One region of the Synechococcus sp. W60.1 genome, then DNA from elsewhere that is predicted to be linked to it. Evidence: predicted binding sites of a transcription regulator. Region 1 holds the regulator's gene; each other region holds the start of a gene.
The links. The regulator NtcA, encoded in region 1, controls nitrogen genes in cyanobacteria. The targets are predictions, from matches to a motif close to GTANCNNNNGNTAC.

Region 1 (5,281 bases):
CTACCGAGAAACCAACAGCTGCCCCAATCAATAAAACCAAAACTAAGTCCATCAGATACTCCTGTCCTCTGCTGCTGTTACTTTTCTTTCCAGTTAACTGGATTACCTGCTTGCCTCAACATGCTAGGAGGAGATAGGTGAATTTTCAAGCAGATGGGGACCTGCCTCTGACCGAAGCTGGGCGCCGACAAGGGATCCCAGCCAGCCTTGCTGAAGAGCTTCTTGAGCAGGAGTCAGTTCAGGCAACACCTCCAACGTGTAGACATCGGGCCGAGGGGGATCCAACGAGATCCAGAAATGTTTCAACTGATCGGCTTGAAAAACGCTCAAACAAATGATCTGGTGGGGCTGATAGGCTGTCAAGCGTTCTGTCAGGTTGGCAGCGCTCACCCTGAACCCATCCAGGGCCACCAGCTCATCGCCGGCCCAGATGCCTGCTTTTTGCGCCGGGGATCCCATCTCCACTGTGCTGATGCGATTGCCCTCGCCGTTGAAATTAAGGCCCAAGTAAGGGCTGGGGTTGGGGCGGCTGAATTGGGCTTTGAGGGTGAGGCCAAAAGGGTGTAGGTAAGTGTTGTAGTCTAGCTCTTCCGTGCCTTCCACATAGGCGGAGAAAAACCGGCCAAGATCGGCACCGGCTGCCCGCTCAAACGCCTCCCGCAAGTCTTGGTCGCTGTAGCCCTTCTCTGACCGACCAAAGCGCTGCCACAGATCCTGCAAAGCCGTATCCAGGGATCCCTGACCGCCGGAAAGGTGGCGAATGTGCAGATCCAGCAGCCAACAGACCAAAGCCCCTTTTAAGTAATAAGAAACCTGGCTGTTGAGGGTGTTTTCGTGGGGGCGGTAGAGTTTGATCCAGGTGTCGAAGCTGGATTCCCGCAGCGATTGCACGGCCCGGCCCGGAGTACGCTGCAAGCGACCAATCTGTTCGGAAAGAACTTTTAAAAAATCGCCGGCACTGAGGATCCCTGCCCTCAATAAGATGACGTTTTCGTAATAGCTGGTCGCCCCCTCACAAAACCACAGACATTCCAGATAATTTTCCTGGTTGTAGTCGATCTTTTCCAATGCCAGAGGACGCAGGCGCTTGACATTCCAGGCATGAAACAACTCGTGGGCCAGCAAAGACAAAAAGCGCCGATAGGACTCCGGCTGATGCAGCTCCAGCCCAGAGTAAAGAAGGGTGGTGCTGTACTTGTGCTCAAGGCCACCAAATCCTCCCGGCGACAAATGCACAATGAACCAGTAGCGGTCGTAGGGTAGCCCACCGAAAAACGCGGCTGTGGTTTCGACAATGGCCTTGGCATCGGCAACGGCCCGATCGACATCCAGAGTGCCCGACCCCCAAACCACAAGGTAATGCGGGATCCCTTCCACCTCAAACGATTGCATCCGATGCAGGCCCACCTCCACCGGGCTATCCACCAGCTCGTCATAGTCCTCTGCCACAAAAGACTGGCCGGAAGTGGGATCCTCAGAAGGAGAGGTCAAGGGCCGCAAACTGGTGGCGATGTGCCAATCCGGCTTGGGGGGGATCACCGTCAAAGTGTAGGGTTCCCGCTCGCGACCGGGCACGTAGAGGAAGAGCGCTGCCCCGTTGAAATAGGCGTGGGTCAAATCCAGATGGTTCGTGCGCACCGTCAGCTCATAGGCATAGACCCGGTAGCACACCTTCACGGCGGAACAGCCCGGCGGATCGATTTGCCAGGTATTCTTATCCACCTTCCGCCAGGCCAAAGGGATCCCCTGCTCAGTTGCCGCCTGAAACTCCTGCACATGACGGGCATACTCCCGCACCAAGTAGGATCCCGGCGTCCACACCGGCAGTCGCAGCCGCAAAGGCACCTCTGGATCCACCTCTTGGATCTGCAGTTCCACCTCCAGCAGGTGATTGGCCGGATCCGGCATCCGCACTGTGAAATGCTGGCGGCTCAGTTGAGAAGGTGCAGCAACGATAACCTCTGGGATCCCCATAGAACCCACCCTACCCTCTACTGCCAAGGGCTGGCGCAGCCCCCAGCGGCAATGGCTCCTATCCTAACCTCTGCCTTTGGCTGGAGAGCAGCAACGAGACTTAAAAATGTAGCGCGTGCTACAAAGATGCCTGGGCAGAACCTTCTACTTTAGGGTAAATCTTGGTATCCTCGTAGATTCTGAAGTCAATGGGTTGCAACCTAGCCTAATGCTTCTAGATTGATCCTAGTAGGTTGATCTTAGGTATAAACTGACCTTAAAAGGTTGATGAGTATGGCGGTGGCCGTAGCGGAAAAATCTCTGATCACAGCCTTCAAGCAATTGGGAGGCCCTCACCATCCTCCGGTTATCGAAACGTTCGAGCGCGGGAAGACCATTTTTTTTCCAGGGGATCCGGCGGAGCGGGTTTACTTTTTGGTAAAGGGAGCCGTTAAGCTCTCGCGGGTCTACGAAATGGGAGAGGAAATCACCGTTGCCCTCCTGCGCGAAAACAGCATCTTCGGCGTGCTCTCCTTTATCACGGGACAGCGCTCCGACCGCTTTTATCACTCGGTGGCTTTTACACCTACCGAGTTACTCTCTCTACCGATCGAGCAGGTGGAGAAATCCCTACAGGAGAACGCCGAACTGGCCATGTTGCTGGTTAAAAGCCTGTCGTCTCGTATCTTGCAAACGGAGATGATGATCGAGACGCTGGCTCATCGCGACATGGGATCCCGTCTGGTCAGCTTTTTGTTGATTCTCTGTCGCGATTTCGGGGTGCCTGGCCCAGATGGGGTCACCATCGATCTCAAGCTGTCTCACCAGGCCATTGCCGAGGCCATTGGCTCAACCCGCGTCACCATCACCCGCCTGTTGGGAGAGCTGCGCAAGAAGAAGTACATCTCCATTCACAAGAAGAAGATCACCGTACACGACCCGATGCGGCTGAGCCATCGCTTTGCCTAGAAGGAAGAGGAGAACACTTCCTGAGTAGCACCCTGCCTAGGCAAACCCCGCTCGACGGCTGGTTGAAGCTCTGGCCGGCCTATGTTCAATCTACTGCTGCAGCCTTGAAGAATCTCTGTGCCCGAAGGACAGACTTAAAGTTTTCTGGAAGCTGACCGGATCCCGGGCAAGAATCTACTAGTCTATGGGGGGATCTGGCTTTGGCCAGAGCTATCTAGCCAATTGCTGAGGTGTAACTGTGGAAACAGCCATCGAGTGGATTACCGCCCATGAGATCCTCGACTCGCGAGGGCGTCCCACCCTAGAAGCCCTGGTGGGTCTAGCCAATGGGGCAACGGGCTTGGCGCAGGTTCCCAGCGGTGCCTCGACCGGTACCTTCGAGGCCCATGAGCTGCGGGACGGGGATCCCAAACGCTACGGCGGTAAGGGTGTGCTGAGGGCGGTGGAAAACATCCTTGGCCCCATCCAGTCGGAGCTGCAGGGAGAAGATGCCCTCAACCAAGCCCGTATTGACCAGTTGCTGATCGACCTGGACGGCACCCCCAACAAGTCCCGCCTGGGGGCCAACGCTATTTTGGCAGTTTCTCTGGCGACAGCCAAAGCGGCTGCGGAAGCAGTGGGCTTGCCTCTTTACAAATACCTGGGGGGGCCCTTTGCCAACCTGCTGCCGGTGCCGCTGATGAACGTGCTCAACGGCGGCGCCCACGCCGACAACAACGTCGATATTCAAGAATTTATGCTTGTGCCCATTGGAGCGGCCAGCTTTCGCGAGGCGCTGCGCTACGGGGCTGAGGTGTTTGCGGTACTAAAACAAGTGCTGCAGCAGAAGGGGCTGTCCACCGGTGTGGGGGATGAAGGGGGGTTTGCTCCTGATCTCGACTCCAATGCGGCGGCTTTGGATCTGCTGATGACGGCTATTGAACAGGCAGGCTACAAACCGGGAGCAGATATCGCCTTGGCCTTGGATGTGGCCGCCAACGAGCTGCTGCAGGATGGGCAATATCACTTTGAGGGCAAAGCCCACAGCGCGGCTGATATGGTGGCTTACTACCAGCAACTGCTGGCCAACTATCCCATCCTTTCCATTGAAGATGGGCTAGCGGAAGAAGACTGGGCCGGTTGGCAAGCCATGACCGCTCAACTGGGATCCCGGGTACAGCTGGTGGGAGATGACCTGTTTGTAACCAACCTGACCCGCCTGCAAAAGGGTATCGACAGCGCCGCCGCCAACGCCATTTTGATCAAGCCCAACCAAATCGGCACCCTGACGGAGACCGTCTCGGCCATCCAATTGGCAGTTCAAGCCGGCTTTCGCACCATCATCAGCCACCGCTCTGGCGAGACGGAAGACACCACCATTGCCGACTTGGCGGTGGCCACCCGTGCCGGGCAGATCAAAACCGGATCCCTCTGCCGCAGCGAGCGCATTGCCAAGTACAACCAACTGCTGCGCATCGAAGACGAGCTGGGGGAAGCGGCAGTTTATGCCGGTCGGGTGGGCCTGGGTCCTAGAGCTCGCTAACTTCCCGTTCCGTCCCAGGGGATCCCTAGCACCTGCACCAAAAAGGCCCAGCGGTCGGCAGCTTCCTCAATCAGCTTGCTGGTGGGCTTGCCGGCCCCGTGCCCTGCCTTGGTGTCGATGCGGATGAGGATGGGCTGGGATCCCCCCTGGGCTGCCTGCAGGGCAGCGGCAAACTTGAAGCTGTGGGCGGGCACCACCCGGTCGTCGTGATCTGCGGTGGTGATCAGGGTGGCGGGATAGGCAGTGCCGGGCTTGAGGTTGTGCAGAGGGGAATAGGCGTAGAGGGCCTTGAATTCCTCCGGGTTCTCCGGGGATCCGTACTCGGAGATCCAGGCCCAGCCGATGGTGAACTTGGGAAAGCGCAGCATGTCGAACACCCCCACTGCCGGCAGGGCCGCTGCAAACAGCTCCGGCCTCTGAACCAGGCAGGCCCCCACCAGCAGGCCGCCGTTGCTGCCGCCGGAGATGGCCAACTTGGCGGGGTTGGTGTAGCCATGGGCTATCAGCCACTCGGCAGCGGCAATAAAGTCGTCGAACACCTTTTGCTTGTTGAGCTTGGTGCCCGCCTGGTGCCACTCTTCTCCGTACTCGCCGCCGCCGCGCAAATTGGGCTGGGCGTAAACCCCTCCCATTTCCAGCCAGGCCACCAGACCCACTGAAAAGCTGGGGGTAAGAGAGATGCCAAAGCCACCGTAGCCATACAGCAGGGTGGGGTGATCCCCTGTCCGAGTCAGGCCACGGCGGTGGACGAGAAACATGGGGATGCGGGTGCCATCTTTGCTGGTGTAAGACACCTGCTGCACCTCGTAGGCCTGGGGATCGAAATCCACCTGGGGC
Region 2 (5,281 bases), on a different contig from region 1:
GTGCTGCCCCAAGAGGTGGTGCAGCGGGTGCGCGATAGCGAAGAATGGCCCCCTGGATTTCAGGTGGAGGACAATCTGGCCGGAGAGGGATCCCCCAGTCTGGCTTGGCAGGGATCCCCGGATTTCCATCAAGAGCCTTAGTTGGGGAGATGGGTGGACAGGGGGCGGCCCAAGGCGCCTAGGTTCTTCCTCTTCCACAAAAGGTTCCCCAAAAGGGGCGGAGCGTTTTGCCTCCGCAAGCCGGCGAGAGAAGACCAAGAAAAGTAGTCTCAGATACTATTTCCGGGAGACCCTCTCCATCTACAATTAAGACTGTTCTCCATCAATTAAGAATTTTGAACCGCTTTCCTCGTCTCTTGCCTGCCTACACCCACCGACTGAGCAGCGGGCTAGGCGTTATCGTTCATCCCATCCCCATTGCCGATTCTGTAACCGTTGATGTCTGGGTACGGACAGGCGGACGCCATGAGCCGCCGGAGTGGCTGGGCCTATCCCATTTTCTGGAACACATGGTGTTTAAGGGTAGCGAGCGGCTGGCTCCTGGTGAGCTGGATTGGGCCGTGGAAGGACGGGGAGGAGTTACCAATGCTGCCACCGGCCAAGACTACACCCATTACTACATTACGGTGGCTGCTGCCGACCTGGCGGATACCCTGCCCTACCTGGCAGAGGTGGTTTTGCGGGCCGGGATCCCAGATCTGGAGTTTGAGCGGGAGCGGCAGGTGGTTCTGGAGGAAATTCGCCGCGCCGCCGACAACCCTGATTACACGGCCTATCAGCTTTTGATGCAGACCGCCTATGGGGAGCATCCCTATGGACGACCGGTGTTGGGCACACCGGAAAGCTTGATGCAACTGACCCCTGAGGTGATGCGCGCTTACCACCGCGCTTGGTATCGGCCTGAATCCATGACGGTGGTGGTGACGGGTGGCATCGATCCCGAGCGGGCGTTGGCCTTGGTGGAGGAGCAGTTTGGCAGCTCTGCTGCTGGGCCAGCACCGGCCAGCCCCCCCATCCCGCCCCAGCCTCGTCCCCAAGGGATCCTGCGCCGGGAGAGCGACCATGCCCGCTTGGAGCAAGCCCGTCTGAAATTGGCCTGGCCTACCGTTGGCATTGACGATTGGCAACAAGCCTGTGGCCTGGAGATGTTGGCTTCTCTGCTGGGAGATGGCCGTACTTCGCGGCTGGTGCATCTGCTGCGGGAACAGCGGGGCTGGGTGAGGGCCATTGGCTGTTCTTCGCTGGTGTTGAAGGAGGGGGGACTGTTTTGTATTGGGGCTCAACTGGAGCCGGAGGATGTGGCGCGGGTGGAGGCGACGATTCTGCACGAGATCGAAAAGCTGCAGCAGGATGGCATTGGCCAAGCAGAGTTGGATCGCACCCGGCGTATGCTCATCCATGAGTTTCTGTTCTCCGCCGAGTCCCCCAGCCAATTGGCGGGCATCTATGGCTACTACGAGACGTTGGGCGGGGTGCAACGCATTCAAGAGTACCTGGAGCTGGTGCAATCCTTTACTCCGGCTCAGATCCGGGAGTTGGCCCAGCAGTACTTGTCTCCGGAGGCTTATGTAGTCACCGTTCTCAAGCCGACTGCCCTCGATCCAGCAATGGCCTCGGAGCTGCAACTGGCTTGCCGTTAAGCGCCGCCTTGGCGCTCCGGACTCTTGACTTTCGGATTTTGGACGGGATCCCTTGCCTGCATGAACTCTGCTCTGCTTGCCACCCAACGTGGCCGTTTACAGCGCGTCCTTTTGGCCAATGGCATCACGCTGTTGCTGGGCCAGAACCCAACGGTGGAGATCTTGGCTGCCCACTGTTTTTTCCGCGGCGGCAGCCGGGCAGAGCGGCCGCAACAGGCGGGGGTGAGCCACTTGATGGCGGCTGTCCTCACCAAAGGCACGCATCGGCGCAACTCCCAGGCCATTGCTGCTGCGGTGGAATCGCTGGGAGCCTCGCTATCGGTGGACAGTTCTGCCGACTCTTTCGAGGTGAGCCTGCGCTGTGTGGCTGCCGATTTCCCGGAGTTGCTGGATTTGCTGGCGGAGATATTACGGGATCCCAGTTTTCCTGAAGAGGAGGTGGCGCGAGAGCAGGGGTTGATGCTGCAAGCCATTCGCGCCCAGCAGGAACGGCCTTTCAGCCTGGCTTTCGATCAGGTGCGACAGGCCCTCTATGGGGATCATCCCTACGCCCTGCCGGGGTTGGGACGGCTGGAGACGGTGGGATCCCTGACCCGCGAGGATTTGGTGGCCTATCACGCGGCCTACTGTCGTCCCAATGGAATGGTGATGGTGGTGATCGGCCCAGAGCCGCCGGAGCAAATGGCTGCCCAGGTGGAAGCGGCTTTGGGGGACTGGGTTGTTCCCGGCCCCTCTCCAGAGGATCGGGATGTTCCCCTGCCCCCTCTGAGGGATCCCCAACTGCTGAGGTTGCCCCAGCCCACTCAGCAGACAACAATCTTGATTGGGTTTCGCGGATCCCCTGCTGCTTCTGCGGATTATCCGGCCCTGAAACTGTTGGCCACCTACTTGGGCAGCGGTCTATCCAGCCGTCTGTTTGTGGAACTGCGGGAGCGCTGTGGCCTGGCCTATGAGGTCTCGGCTTTTTTTGCCACCCGCCGGGATCCCGCCCCTTTTGGGGTTTACATGGGCACTGCGGCAGAGAATACTCAGGTGGCCCTGGAGCGCCTACAAGCAGAAATCCACCGTCTGCAGGCCAATCCCCTCGATCCGGCGGAGGTGGAAATGGCGCAGCGCAAACTTCTGGGCCAATACGCCCTCAGCAAACAAACCAATGCCCAGGTGGCCCAACTGGTGGGCTGGTACGAGATTTTGGGCTTGGGCATGGAGTTTGACCAGCAGTATTTGCAGAGGGTCAGGCAACTCACCCCAGAGCAGCTCCACCAAGCCGCAAAAACCTACCTGACCAACTCGGCCATTGCTCTGGTGGGGCCGGAAGCGGCCTTGGCAGAAGCAGAGCCGATGTTTTAACTGCTACCACTTTTTATAGGGCAGGAACTTACCAGACATAATCACCTTAACACGATCTCCTTTAGGATCCTCTTCCTTTTCTATGTCTAGGGTGAAGTCAATAGCGCTCATGATTCCATCGCCAAACTTTTCATGAATCACGGCTTTGATTGGCATGCCGTAAACTTGAACAATCTCGTAAAAGCGGTAAATTAAGGGATCCGTCGGCACCACTGGCCCTAAGCCTTTCAGTGGGCATTCGGTCAATTGTTTAGCGACAGCGGCGTCCAAGCCTAAGATTTCGGCAATTTTGTTTGCTTCTTCTGCGGAAGCACTGGCCTGACGATAGAAGACCGCTGCAATCCACACCTCATCCCGGCCTATTTTCTCTTCCAAGTCAGCAAAAGTTAATCCCCTTTCAGCTTTGGCTTCCAAAAGCTTTTTGGTGATTTCGGGAATGGCTGTACTCATCATCGACTCCTAAGTTTTAGCTGTGCAGGCAACTCAATCTGGATTTACCACCCAAACCCGAACCCGCGATTCCTCAGTGGCACAGGTTTATTGGGAAAAGTGATGCTCTATTCAGAATCTGCTGCTTTTTTCCTTAATCATACGTAAGGAAGCACTTCTTAGGGCAGGAAGATACGCTATGTCTTCAACTCAATTCTGTAGTTTCAGCTACAGCAAGAACATCAGTCCCGCTATCTCGCTTGCAACATTTCTCTAATCTTTGAGATGCTCTACTTGTAGCTCCTCACTCTGAGGATCCTTGGAAGCGGAGAAAAAGGTGCTAGGCTTTGCGTTCTGCCTGTATCGGCGCCCCCTTCGGCGGCCCCTGCGTACCCACCACGGACTGTGGTCCGTGCGCGAAGGGATCCTGATCCGACTTACAGATCGGGAGACAGGCTGTCAGGGATATGGGGAAATTGCTCCCATCCCTTGGTTTGGCAGCGAGACCTTAGAGCAGGCTCTGGCGTTTTGTCGGCAGCTGCCCCCTCTTTTGTCGGAGGCGTATATTTTGGGGATCCCAGAAGCACTGCCGGCCTGCCGGTTTGGGTTGGAAGGCGCTTGGCTGGCCTGTCGGGATCCCGATTGGTTGAACAAGGATCTCTCTCTACTCTCTTTCTGTGAACTTTTGGGGGAGACCCTGCCGCCGGAATCTTACAAGGACTCCTACAAGGACTCCGTCCCACTCACGCGGTCGGTGTACAAGCTCAAGGTGGGGAGGGATCCCATGCAGCAGGAGTTGGAGAAGCTGGAGCAATGGCTGGAGCGGTTGCCACCGGGATCCCATCTGCGTTTGGATGCCAATGGGGGGTTAACGCTTGCGGAGGCCCACCGGTGGCTGATGGTTTGTGATCGGCTCAACCAGGCCTCGCCGGTCAAGATTGAGTTTTTGGAGCAGCCTCTGCCGCCGGATCAGCACGCCCATTTGGTGGAGCTCAGCCGCCAGTACCAAACCCCCGTTGCTTTGGATGAATCGGTGGCCTGCCTGGAGCAGTTGCAAGCGATCCATCGGTCAGGATGGAAAGGGATCCTGGTGGTGAAGCCGTCTCTGGTGGGCTCCTGCATTGCGCTGCGAGAGTATCTCAGCCGCCATCCCGGCCTGGATCTGGTCTTTTCTTCGGCGCTGGAGACTGCCATCGGCGCCTGGCACGGGTTGGCTTGGGCGGGATCCCTGCAAGCCAAAACCGCCTCTCCCCGGGCCGTGGGATGGGGGGTAGGGGAGTTTTTCCAGGAAGGGGATCCCCTGACCTTGACCCAGCTCTCAGCCCAGGAGCGGGCTGCCCTCATGCAGGCGGTGTGGGAGCGCTACAGCCGGCCCTAGACTGCGGCGGCCTGTTGTTTGGCGTATTCCTGCCGCAGATAGGCCTGGATAAAATGCATCAGCTCCTCCGGCTCGCCGTTCATAAAGGCCTCGACATTGTAGGTTTCGGCGTTGGTGCGGTGATCTTTGATCAGCTTGTAGGGATCGAAGGTGTAGGTGCGAATACGCCCCCCAAAGCCCTGAGTCACCATCTCGCCGCGGATCTCGGCCAGCTTTTGTCTGCGTTTTTCCTCTTCCATTGCAATCAGCTTGGCCTTCAAGATCTGGATGGCTCGCTCTTTGTTTTGCAGTTGGGAGCGCTCCTCGGTGCAGCGCACGGCAATGCCGGTGGGCTTGTGGATCACCCGCACCGCTGTTTCCACTTTGTTCACGTTTTGGCCACCTGCCCCACCTGAGCGGGAGGTCTCGAACTCCAGATCTTCCATCTTCAGCTCATACTCGCTTTCCTCTTCCAGAATCGGCATCACCTCTACGCCAGCAAAGC
Region 3 (5,281 bases), on a different contig from region 1:
TCTGCTCGGTTGAGGATCTCTCGTTTTTCGGAGCGGCCCAAGCTCTCTACCTCGTCAATGAGATGGTTCAGATCCAGATGGTCAAAGTCTCGCTTCTTGAGACGCTCTGCCGTATCCAGGATCCAGAGGTAGAAATCCCGATCGTAAAGACCGATGGCGGGGTCTGACTCCAGGGCTTGAGACATGGGATCCCTCAGCAAACGAAACGGCTTCCTTAGGCATCCACCATACGACCTTTTTCGGGGAAAAGGCCACGGGGTCGCACCTGCAGAAAGGCCACGATCAAAGCAAAGACCATTACTTTGGCCATGCTGGTGGTGGCAAAAAAGTTGAGGGTATCGGTCAGGATGGGTACGTTGGGAAAGATCAAAGCCAGCGTCCCTGAACCGATGACAAAGTTGGCAACTCCGATCCCAAGTGCTGCCACAATGCTGCCCAAGAGCTTACCAACACCCCCCACGACGACCACCATAAAGGTATCCACGATGTAGTTCTGGCCGGTGTTCGGCCCCACGGATCCCAGCAGGCTGACCGCCACGCCGGCTACTCCCGCCAGACCCGAACCGATGGCAAAGGTAAGGGCATCCACCTTTTGCGTGGGGATCCCTACACAGGCGCTCATGGCCCGATTTTGGGTAACCGCCCGGATGCGCAGCCCCCAGCGGGTGCGTTGCAAGAAGAAGTACAGCCCCAGGATGCAGAGGATGGTGAGGGCGATGATAAACAGGCGGGTATTGGGCAAAAACAGGTTGCCCACCGGGATCCCACCCCCCAGCCACCGGGGAGCCGTCACGTCTTTGTTCTGGGCGCCGAACCAAGGCTGGGTAACCGCCAAAGCATAGGTTTGCGCCAGCACCCGCCCCCCCACCGATGCAATGGCCGTGGAGAGCACCAACAGCAGCGCCAGCGTCCACCCCTTGAGACGCGGCCAATCCGCCCGCCTGGACAAAAGCCACCAGCCGCCGAAAAAGAGCACCGCGAAGGCCCCCAAGCGGAAAGCCAGCACCCAATTGACGCTGCGCACAAACTGCTGCAGGATCAGGCTCACGCCCCAGGTGGCCAGAAGGGTTTCCAGCGGTCGGCCATACAAAAAGCGGATCACCCCCCGCTCCAAGGCCAGCCCTACCAGAGCAGTGACGGCAAAGGCTGCCACCAAAGCCGGGAAGATATACAGATCCCGCCAGGGATCCCCCAGTGGCCGGAAAGCATTTTGCACGACGAAGGTGGTGTAGGCCCCCAACATCATCAGCTCCCCATGGGCCATGTTGATGACCCCCATGAGGCCGAAAACAATAGCCAAGCCCAGAGCGGCTATCAGCAAGACGGTGCCGATGCTAAGGCCGTTAAACAAGCTATCCAAGAGCAAGGTCATCGGCAGGGGATCCTCCTTCCAACTAAACTAGGGAGGCTAACCGAGCATCTAGGCGGGATCCCCGACCCTATCCAAACGGCAAGGGATCCCAGCTCTGGCCAGGACTAGCTGACTTTGTAGCGACCGCCCTTGGCCGGATCTGACCAATCGCAGGCAAAGCCCTTGGTCTCTGCCACAAACTGGTTCCAGGGCTGTGGTTCCACGGCATCCGTAGAAAAGATGACATCAAACAAGCCATCGGAGCGCACCTGGCCGATCCGCACATATTTGGTCAGGTGGTGGTTGGTGTTCATGGTTACCAAGCCTTCAGGGGCATCGAAGGTCTGGCCGTAGGCTGCCTGCCGCACGGCGTCGATCTCCACCGTTCCCGCTTTTTCTGCCGCCTGCTTCCAGATGTAAACCATGATGTAGGCGGCTTCCATCGGGTCGTTGGTGACGCGGTTTTGGCCGTATTCTGCCTTGAAAGCTTCCACAAACTTCTTGTTGGCAGGCGTATCCACCGTCATAAAGTAGTTCCAGGCGGCGAAGTGCCCTTCCAAGAATTCGGGGCCGATGGCCTGTACCTCTTCTTCAGCAATGCTGACGGACATGGAAGGATAGCGATCTGGCCCCAGCCCTGCCCCTTTCAACTGTTTGAAAAAGGCCACGTTGCTGTCGCCGTTCAAGCTGTTGTAGATCACACCGCCATTGGGAAGAGCGGCCCGGATCTTGCTGATGATGGGGGTAACTTCTGTGTTGCCCAAAGGCAGATAGTCTTCACCCACCACTTTGCCCCCCAGGGCTTCCAACTGGGCCTTGATGATGGTGTTGGCCGTGCGGGGGAACACATAGTCGGATCCCACCAGGAAGAACTCTTTGCCCTTGTTCTTGAGCAGCCATTCCACCGAAGGCTCGATCTGCTGGTTGGGGGCAGCGCCGGTGTAGAAGATGTTTTTGGAGCACTCTTGTCCTTCGTACTGCACGGGATACCAGAGCAGGTGCTGCTTGGATTCAAACACCGGCAACACGGCTTTGCGACTGGCCGAAGTCCAGCAGCCGAATACCGTTGCCACCTTGTCCACATCGATCAATTTGGTGGCTTTCTCCGCAAAGGTTGGCCAATCGGAAGCGCCATCCTCGATAATCGGCTCGATCTGCTTGCCCAAAACCCCACCGGCGGCATTGATCTCTTTGATGGCCAGCTTTTCCGCATCCACCACGCTGGTTTCCGAAATGGCCATGGTGCCGCTGAGGGAGTGCAAAATGCCAACGCGAATGGTCTCTCCCTGGGCGTAGGCGGGCACAGACCGCTTCACCCAGATCTGCGGCCCCAGGGCCGCCCCGGCTCCAGCCAGAGCGCCCATTTTCAGCACTTGACGACGATTAAATTGAGCCATCGGTGATCTCCGAAACGAAGTGAGTGCAAAGGGTGTTAAGAAGTACAGTTGCAGCAGCCCGGCCAACAGAGGGAAGCACTTAGCTCATCACCTCGCCCATGTGTTAAATTTGCCCAACTGCAGTCGGCTGAGGCTTTCACCGAATGCCTTCCCAACATCAACAGAGGAAAAGGATAATCCTGCAGTCGAGAAAGCGTCGTGCGTCCCTGTTGCCTTAACGTGTTCCATCAAACCCATTCGGCCCGGAGAGAATTGTATCGCGGGATACCTTTTCCCAGAATCCGAGCCCTTTCCCCGCAGGCTGCAGGCAGAGGCAGGGATCCCTTGCTCCCGGCATAATAGGGGTTCTGGGGTGGAGAATTAACAGCCTATGGTGCAGCAGGCCGGCTATGGATCTTGGCGATCCCCGATTACCGCTGACCTAGTGGTGACGGGATCCCTGCGCTTGGGACAGATGGTTTGGGATCAGGGGGATCTCTACTGGACGGAGGGCCGCCCGCAAGAAAAAGGGCGCAATGTGTTGATGCGGCGCTCTGCCGACGGGATCCTGGTGGAGCTGACACCGGCACCTTTCAATGTGCGGACACGGGTGCATGAGTATGGGGGTGGAGCTTATTGGGTGTCGGCAGGGGTAGTGTATTTTTGCAACTTCGCTGACCAACGGCTCTACCGCCTGCTGCCGGGTTCAGATCCCCAGCCCCTGACGGAAGCAGGCCCCTATCGCTACGCCGACGGGGTGGTGGATCGGGCGCGTGGACGCATCCTCTGTGTGCGGGAGGATCACAGCCGCCAGGGAGAGCCGGAAAACAGCCTTGTCTCGATTGACTTAGCAAGTGGATCCCAGCAGATTTTGGCTTCTGGGCACGACTTCTACGCCAGCCCGCGCCTCAGTCCAGACGGCCAGACCTTGGTATGGCTGACCTGGGATCACCCCCAAATGCCCTGGGACGGCACAGAGCTGTGGCGGTCTGAGGTGAACCCTGACGGCAGCTTGGGAGAACCTCAAAAGCTAGCCGGTGGCCCTGCCGAGTCGATCTTCCAGCCCCAGTGGTCACCGGAGGGGGATCTCTACTTTGTTTCCGATTGCAGCGGCTGGTGGAACCTCTATCGCTGGGATCCCCAGGGCCCCATTCCCCTCTGCCCTATGGAAGCGGAGTTTGGAGAGCCGCAGTGGGTGTTTGGCCTGAGCACCTACGGCTTCTGTGGCGATGGGCGCATCCTGGCCTGTTATGAACAAGACGGGCTGTCTCATCTGGCTTATCTGGATCTCCATTCAGGACAGTTGGCAGGGATCCCCTTGCCCTACACCCAGATCAGCGGTTTGCAGGTGAGTGGGGAAAAAGCCGCTTTCCTGGCCGGATCCCCGACGGAAGCCACTGCCTTGGTCTGCCTAGACTTACCCTCCAGCCAAGTGGAGGTGGTGGCCCGTTCCAGCAGCGTGGCGGTGGATCCCGACTATCTGTCGATCCCAGAGCCCATTGTTTTTCCCACCGGTGGCGGCAAGGAAGTGGCCTACGCCTTCTTCTATCCCCCCAAAAACCGAGACTTTGTTGCCCCTGCTGGCGAAAAGCCACCCCTGCTGGTGAAAAGCCACGGCGGGCCCACCGGGGCGACGGCAGCCGTGCTCAACCTGGGGATCCAATACTGGACCAGTCGGGGGATTGCCGTTTTGGATGTGAACTACCGGGGCAGCAGCGGCTACGGACGTGCCTATCGGGATGCTCTCAAAGGCCGGTGGGGCCTGGTAGATGTGGAAGATTGCATCGCCGGATCCCAATTTTTGGCAGAACAGGGCAAGGTGGATGGGGAACGGCTGCTCATTCAAGGGGGCAGCGCTGGCGGCTATACCACGTTGGCGGCCTTGACCTTCCACGCCGTCTTCCGAGCAGGTGCCAGCTACTACGGGGTGAGCGATCTAGAAGCCCTGGCCCAGGAGACCCACAAGTTCGAGTCTCGCTACTTGGACAGCCTCATTGGCCCCTACCCAGAGCGGCGGGATCTCTACCGGGAGCGTTCCCCCATTCATCACCTGGAGGGCCTCAATTGTCCGGTTATCTTCTTCCAAGGGTTGGAAGACGCCATCGTGCCCCCCAATCAGGCGGAGAGGATGGTGGCAGCCCTACGGGCCAAAGGGATCCCGGTGGCCTATGTGCCCTTCGAGGGAGAGCAACACGGCTTTCGCCAGGCGGCCAACATCAAACGGGCTTTGGAGGCAGAGCTTTACTTTTATGCCCAGGTGTTGGGGTTTCCGCTGGCAGAACCTCTTGAGCCGGTTCGGATCGAAAACCTAGACACCTGATGATGACTGCTCAATGGGTCGAATTAATGGCTGTGGGCCAACAGGTTGGGCTCGAAGACAGCCATCTCCAACCGAAACGGGATCCCCATGTGGGCCAGCCAGTCCTGCAGCGGATCATCGGCCAGCGCCAGGATCTGCCCTTGGGGGGAAACGTGGGCCGGACGGTGCCAGTTGCCCAGTTGATGAATCACTTGGCCCATCTGGATGGGGTTTTCAGGTTGAATCAAGAGCACC

Region 2: a site for NtcA is predicted at 3,638-3,651, ahead of cynS (cyanase). Genes of this name have one in related genera too.
Region 3: a site for NtcA is predicted at 3,003-3,016, ahead of urtA (urea ABC transporter substrate-binding protein). Genes of this name have one in related genera too.

The regions. Positions count from the first base shown of each region.
Region 1 is NZ_JANSHL010000010.1:16,947-22,227, reverse strand. Features, by position in the region: gene NW805_RS09650 (hypothetical protein) at 1-52, opposite strand, end outside; gene NW805_RS09645 (M61 family metallopeptidase) at 124-2,001, opposite strand; gene ntcA (global nitrogen regulator NtcA) at 2,248-2,922, shown strand; gene eno (phosphopyruvate hydratase) at 3,161-4,444, shown strand; gene NW805_RS09630 (prolyl oligopeptidase family serine peptidase) at 4,441-5,281, opposite strand, start outside.
Region 2 is NZ_JANSHL010000001.1:275,446-280,726, reverse strand. Features, by position in the region: gene NW805_RS01275 (site-2 protease family protein) at 1-141, shown strand, start outside; gene NW805_RS01270 (M16 family metallopeptidase) at 336-1,640, shown strand; gene NW805_RS01265 (M16 family metallopeptidase) at 1,701-2,990, shown strand; gene cynS (cyanase) at 2,994-3,443, opposite strand; gene NW805_RS01255 (o-succinylbenzoate synthase) at 3,757-4,797, shown strand; one part of gene prfB (peptide chain release factor 2) at 4,794-5,281, opposite strand, start outside.
Region 3 is NZ_JANSHL010000005.1:64,061-69,341, forward strand. Features, by position in the region: gene NW805_RS06580 (DUF29 domain-containing protein) at 1-185, opposite strand, end outside; gene urtB (urea ABC transporter permease subunit UrtB) at 215-1,372, opposite strand; gene urtA (urea ABC transporter substrate-binding protein) at 1,477-2,748, opposite strand; gene NW805_RS06595 (S9 family peptidase) at 3,119-5,047, shown strand; gene NW805_RS06600 (urease accessory protein UreE) at 5,071-5,281, opposite strand, start outside.